Regions from separate parts of the Bacillus sp. PK6-16 genome, predicted to be linked through region 2. Evidence: riboswitches for the same ligand, from Rfam matches in the RefSeq annotation. Region 2 holds a riboswitch; the other holds the start of a gene.
What was found. A riboswitch is a leader RNA that binds a small molecule or an ion and turns the genes downstream of it on or off. The one in region 2 is predicted to bind cyclic di-AMP.
Positions count from the first base shown of each region.

Region 1: another riboswitch for cyclic di-AMP. It lies ahead of M1D66_RS17835 (APC family permease); the one in region 2 lies ahead of M1D66_RS23420 (hypothetical protein).

Region 1 covers NZ_CP096511.1:3,499,325-3,502,700, reverse strand. Annotated here, with positions in the region: gene panE (2-dehydropantoate 2-reductase) at 1-847, shown strand, start outside; gene M1D66_RS17840 (hypothetical protein) at 912-1,040, opposite strand; cyclic di-AMP (ydaO/yuaA leader) riboswitch at 1,181-1,327, shown strand; gene M1D66_RS17835 (APC family permease) at 1,472-3,298, shown strand.
Region 2 covers NZ_CP096511.1:4,555,401-4,558,776, reverse strand. Annotated here, with positions in the region: gene M1D66_RS23430 (thiazole biosynthesis adenylyltransferase ThiF) at 1-885, shown strand, start outside; gene thiD (bifunctional hydroxymethylpyrimidine kinase/phosphomethylpyrimidine kinase) at 901-1,716, shown strand; cyclic di-AMP (ydaO/yuaA leader) riboswitch at 1,798-1,945, shown strand; gene M1D66_RS23420 (hypothetical protein) at 2,039-2,425, shown strand; gene M1D66_RS23415 (hypothetical protein) at 2,439-2,672, shown strand; gene M1D66_RS23410 (hypothetical protein) at 2,676-2,798, shown strand; cyclic di-AMP (ydaO/yuaA leader) riboswitch at 2,933-3,078, shown strand; gene M1D66_RS23405 (SipW-dependent-type signal peptide-containing protein) at 3,179-3,283, shown strand; gene kdpF (K(+)-transporting ATPase subunit F) at 3,280-3,360, shown strand.

The sequences.
Region 1 (3,376 bases), 1.1 Mb from region 2:
ACGGAAAAAACAATTAGAGGAAAGAGGACTTGTAATCCGAAGTGTTAACGGGGATTTTTCCTTTCAACCGAAATTAATAACGAAAGAAGAGAGAACTTCTCCATTTGATGTCATTTTATTTTCAACAAAAGCGTATCACTTAAACGAGGCAATTCAAGATTTGAAGCCGTTTGTTGGCGAAAATACTGTAATCATTCCATTGTTAAATGGTATCGCTCATTTATCGCTATTACAAAAAGAATTCGGCGAAGAAAAAGTAATTGGCGGTTTATGCTTTATCGAGACGACGTTAAACGATCAAGGAGAAATTGTACAAACTAGCGCTGCCAACAGACTTGTGTTTGGAGAAATTAAGTCTCAAAATTCAGAGAGAGTAAAGCATATTTCTAAAGCATTTGCAGGTACGAAATCTAGTTTTGTTTTAAGTGAAAATATTACGCAAGATATGTGGCATAAATATTTATTTATTACTGTAATGTCCGGTGTGACAACGTTAATGCGTGCACCAATTGGACCAATCCGTGAAAGTGAAGGCGGCCGTGATTTTATCCGTAATGTATTTGAGGAATCTGTACAAATCATGAGAGTATTAGGAGCTCCCGTAAAGGAAAATATTGCCGAGGAACATATGAAAACAATTGATAAAATTTCGTATGATATGAAGTCATCGATGCAACGTGATATGGAGAAGGGTTCGTTTATTGAAGGGAAGCACTTGCAAGGATATTTACTGGATGTAGCAGAGAAATTTTCTATAGCGGCACCATTATTAGGCACTATATATCAAAATTTAAAGGTGTATGAAGAGATGACCTTTAACAGATCTGTAATAGAATTAGATGTATGAAAAAATAAAAAAGATAGCAATATATAAGTGTATTGCTATCTTTTTTATTTTTTTGTATGACAAATTATTTATTTCTTTTCGTTCTATCTGTCAAATTTATTTCCTGTTCACGTTTACCATATAACTGATTAATTTCATTTGCTACTGCATCTAAATATGAATCGGAAAAAATAGGCTTCTTTTCTTTAGACATATGGGTCTCCTTTGCGGATTTTTTAGTATTCATTATGTATATTTCTCAGTGGATTATGCACAATCATTTTAATTTTTTTCTTATTGAAAATTTTTGTTTACTTTTTGAAAATAAAGGAGTATTATAATCCACAGTTTCAATTTTCTAAATCGCTGAAACCGCATGGTACGGGGGACCCGTTTTTACGGATTAGTACATAATCCGATGGGGTGAATCCTTAAAAAAGGTAGGGCTACTCATAGGCCCGAATCCGACAGCTAACCTCGTAAGCGTTATATTGAGAAGGAAGGTGGAGCTTGTGCGACAAAAAAAATAATGTCTACAAGTCTATTTCGCTATGGCTTGTAGACATTTTTTGTTTTCTGAGGAAATAGTTTACTGGCTGTAACAAGCAGAAAAGTTCGTACAAAATTATTGGAGAGTGGACAGCATTGGTTTCATCTATTAAAAGATTTTTAATTGGAAGACCGTTAAAATCAACGGAGCTTGGAGAACAAAAGCTTAATAAAACGAAAGCTTTAGCTATTTTATCTTCTGACGCATTGTCATCAGTTGCTTACGGTCCAGAGCAAATTTTAATTGCTTTAGCAGGTGTTGGAGCGATCGCTTATTGGTATTCCATTCCGATCGCTGTTGGGGTATTAGTATTATTGACAGCCCTTATTTTATCTTATCGTCAAATTATTTTTGCTTATCCGCATGGCGGGGGAGCGTATGTTGTATCAAAAGAAAATTTAGGGATGAATCCAGGCTTAATTGCTGGAGGATCTTTATTAGTTGACTATATTTTAACTGTTGCGGTAAGTGTGTCCGCTGGTACAGATGCAATTACGTCTGCGTTTCCTAGCTTACATGCACACAACGTAATTATTGCGGTTATATTTGTTATATTAATTACGATATTAAATTTAAGGGGAGTAACGGAATCAGCTTCCGTTTTAGCATATCCTGTTTATTTATTCGTTTTAGCACTATTTATATTAATTGGTGTGGGCATATATAATATTTTAACTGGTCATGTTTCACCCACTTTACATGCGCCGATTGGTACACCAGTTGCAGGGATTAGTTTATTTTTATTACTAAGAGCATTTGCATCAGGTAGTTCTGCTTTAACAGGTGTTGAAGCAATTTCAAATGCAATTCCGAACTTTAAAGATCCTGCGCCAAACAATGCTGCAAAAACATTGCTTGCAATGGGTGCATTACTTGCTGTGTTATTTTCAGGAATTGTATTTTTAGCTTATTATTACGGAGTGACTCCGAGTAAAGAAGTAACAGTTGTTTCTCAAATTGCTGAACAAACATTTGGACGTAATTTCATGTACTATTTCATACAAGGTACAACAGCTTTAATATTAATTCTCGCTGCTAATACAGGTTATTCTGCATTTCCTTTATTAGCGGTTAACCTTGCAAAAGATAAATTCATACCGAGAATGTTTACGATTAGAGGAGACCGTCTAGGTTACTCAAACGGTATTATTATACTTGGAGTTGCTTCGATTATTTTAATTGTAGCTTTCCAAGGACAAACAGAACATTTAATTCCACTATATGCAGTAGGTGTATTTATTCCATTTACACTTTCTCAAACAGGGATGGTATTAAAATGGCTTCGCGAAAAGCCTGAAGGATGGGCTTTAAGATTAACGGTTAATTTAATTGGTGCAGTTATTAGTTTTATCGTAATGAGCATGTTCTTTTTAACTAAATTTGCACAAGTTTGGTCGATTCTTATTTTCTTACCAGTTATTATCTTCTTATTCCATCGAATTAAGAAGCATTATGATGCAGTGGGTGATCAATTAAGTTTAAAAACTTGCGAACCTCTTATTCCAATTGAGGGGAATGTAATTGTCGTTCCTGTAGCAGGTATGACCCATGTAGTAGAAAATTCATTGAACTATGCGAAATCCCTTTCGGCAGATCAAGTTATCGCAGTATATGTTGCTTTTGACAGAGAAGAGGAAAAGAAATTTGAAGAGAAATGGAAGAAGTGGCAACCTGAAGTAAGGCTTGTTACATTACATTCTCATTATAGAAGTATTATTCAGCCGCTAACGAAGTTTATCGATACAGTGCAATATAAGGCGAGTGAATCGAATTACCGTGTTACGGTCGTTATACCACAGTTTATTCCAAAAAAAGGTTGGCATAACATTCTTCATAATCAATCCAGTTTACTCATACGTGCGTATTTACTTTATAAAAGAAATGTTGTTATTACGACAGTTCCATATCATTTGAAAAAATAAGAAGATTTTTAAGGATAGCTTTGTGAAAATGAAGCTATCCTTTTTGTGTATATGCTATGCATAATTGCATATGGGCTT
Region 2 (3,376 bases):
GCAGGTGTTGGCAAGATAACAATTGTTGACCGTGATTATGTAGATTGGAGTAATTTACAAAGACAACAATTGTATGCAGAGAGCGACGTAAAGAATAATCTTCCAAAAGCTATAGCGGCTAAAAAACGTTTAGAAGAGATTAATAGTGATGTAACAATAGAAGCTCTCGTTCAAGATGTAACAGCTGAAGAGCTAGAAGAACTTGTTATAAATGTTGATGTAATTATTGATGCGACTGATAATTTCGAAACGCGCTTTATTGTAAATGATATATCACAAAAATATTCTATTCCATGGATTTACGGTGCATGTGTAGGTAGTTACGGTCTTTCTTACACAATCCTTCCTAGTAAAACACCATGTTTATCATGTTTATTACAGTCGATTCCGCTTGGCGGGGCAACATGTGATACAGTGGGTATTATATCACCTGCTGTATCTCTTGTCGTTTCTCATCAAGTAACAGAAGCTCTTAAACTGTTAGTAGAAGATTACGAATCACTTCGAGATGGGCTGGTATCGTTTGATATGTGGAAGAATGAGTATTCATGTATGAATGTACAAAAACTTCGCCAGCATAATTGTCCTTCATGCGGAGAGAATGCATTATATCCGTATTTAAATAAAGAAAACACATCAAAAACAGCAGTTTTATGCGGGCGAAATACAGTTCAAATTAGACCACCTCATAAAGATGAAATGAATTTTGAACAATATAAAGAGTTGTTGGAAGGTCGTGTAAATGATTTAAATATAAATCCATATTTACTATCATTTTCTGTTGAAGACAAGAGGTTAGTAGCCTTTAAAGATGGCCGTGTGCTCGTACATGGAACGAAAGATATAAGCGAAGCAAAAACGATTTATCATCGCTATTTTGGATAGAAAAGGATGAGTGGGATGAAAGTGAATAAAGCTTTAACAATTGCAGGGTCTGATAGCGGCGGCGGTGCTGGAATTCAGGCAGATTTAAAAACATTCCAAGAGCTTGGTGTATACGGAATGACGGCTATTACGGCAATTACTGCTCAAAACACGCTTGGCGTTCAAGGGGTATATCCTGTTCCATTAGAAGGTATTACAGAACAGCTGAATTCAATTGGTACGGATGTAACACCAGATGCAGTGAAACTAGGAATGTTATTTAGTAGTGAAATAATTCAAATTGTTGCAGAACAAATTAAAAAGTTTGGCTGGAATAATATTGTGCTAGATCCCGTTATGATTGCAAAAGGCGGTGCATCATTATTACAGCAAGAAGCAGTTCAAGCATTAAAAGAATATTTATTACCAGTAGCAACTGTTATAACACCGAATGTCCCAGAAGCAGAAGTGTTAACTGGGATGGAGATTCATAATGTTGAAGATAGTAAGGTAGCTGCAAAAATATTGCATGAATTAGGTGCTAAATATGTGCTTATGAAGGGCGGACATGCAGAATATCAAGGGAATGAAGTAATTGATTTCCTCTTTGATGGAGAAAAATTTATTGAGTTTAGAAGCGAGCGAATTCCTTCAAAGCAAACGCATGGAAGTGGGTGTACATTTGCTTCAGCGGTTACAGCAGGACTTGCGAAAGGATACTCAATTGAAGATGCTGTTCAAGAAGCAAAACGATTTATTAGTATAGCAATTGAAGAGCCATTGAATATTGGTAGTGGTCATGGACCGACGAATCATTTTGCGTATAAAGTGAATAGAACGCGTGATAGATAAGTGAAAAGCCAGTTTTATAACTGGCTTTTTTTCTGTTTACTTTTTCAAAATACAGGAGTAATATATCAGCCAGAATACATTTTTTTGTAAACGCTGAGTCCAATTATATGGAGCGGAGGAACCAATTTGTGCAGTGTCACTAGGGGTGAATCTTTCAAGTTTGAAAGTAGGGCTACTCTCAAAGTCCGAATCCGACAGCTAACTTCGTAAGCGTCTTGAGAGAGGACGGTGCCATGATGGATACATCACTTCATCGATCTGATTAGTATAGGGGAATATCAATCTATGTTTGATTTCTTTTATACTAAGGAGGATGAGGTACATGGAACTAACACTTATTTGTGTTGGAGAAGAAAGTAAGGTAAATAGTTTAAGAGATTTAGTATCATTTCAACATGAGTTAATTATTTTTACAGCAAATGAAGAGATAGCGGCTGAAGTTAGGAATTGTGGGTTTGATTGGACTTATAGCTGCAGTAAGGAGCAGGACTTTACTAGTATTTGTGAGTGTATTAAGAAGGTGATTTTACTAGGGGATGAGCTTCCAATCGTTAGTTTTTTAACAGAACACATTCGCTTTTCTTTTCAAGCACCTATTACTGTTGTTACAAGGAATAAACGATATCCAGCGAGGCTCTATGAAACAATTGGAGCTAAGTTTGTCGTGTTTACAAATTGTGATAATATTTCTTTTTTATTTTTTGAATAGGGTGGGGGAAGAAATGATGAAGGTACTATTACTTGGAGATATAGCAAATCGTTGGGCAGTATCGGTAGAGCGAGTTCAAGAATTGGTTCAGATCGATCCCCTTTTTCCAGGGCCGTATATTATATTACCATCAAAAGATGCTTTGTATTTAGAGGTAGATATTACCGAGTATGAGCAGCTACATGCAGAATTGACACAAGTTTATATTCGCGGGAGAAATTTACGTGCATTTTTACGAGGAGAATAAAGGTTGAATAAAAAAGAGCGAATGCTGAGTGCAACAAGCTATGCACTTCATGTCATTCGCTCTTTTTATTTCATATTTAAAAGGTCATTTTTAAGAAAAGAGAAGAGAAATAAAGAAAATAGATGAAATAATAGTAATAACCTTCAATGTAAGCGTTTAAATGAATATAAATATTATTATTTTCAGTAATTTACTCCTTTACAAGTGAAATATAGAGGAGTATATTTACTCTCATAAATCATTCATAAAATTTCCAAAAAAACCTAAAATCGCTGAGTTCCAGAAATGGAGCGGGGGAACCAATTTTGTGCATCGTCACTTGGGGTGAATCTTTCAGTTTTGAAAGTAGGGCTACTCTTTAGGCCCGAATCCGACAGCTAACCTCGTAAGCGTTTAGAGAGGAGGTTTACTTTTTGTTGTTCATTTTTTGAACACTGAGTAGAGCTCAGTGTTCTTTTTTAATATTTAAATGGTAAATTTTAACAAAAACAAAGCGAGGGATAGCTATGTTAGATGTTGTAATGGTCGGGATTTTTATTTTATTAGTTGCATCAATGGCAAGTCTTGCAAGTTGGTCAGATAAAGTTGTGAAAGAAGGAAAGCAATCATGATGATTGTCTTATCGGTTATTGTCGCAGCAATTACAGTGTATTTAGTGTATGCATTATTAAATCCAGAGAAGTTTTAATTAGGGGGAATCATTC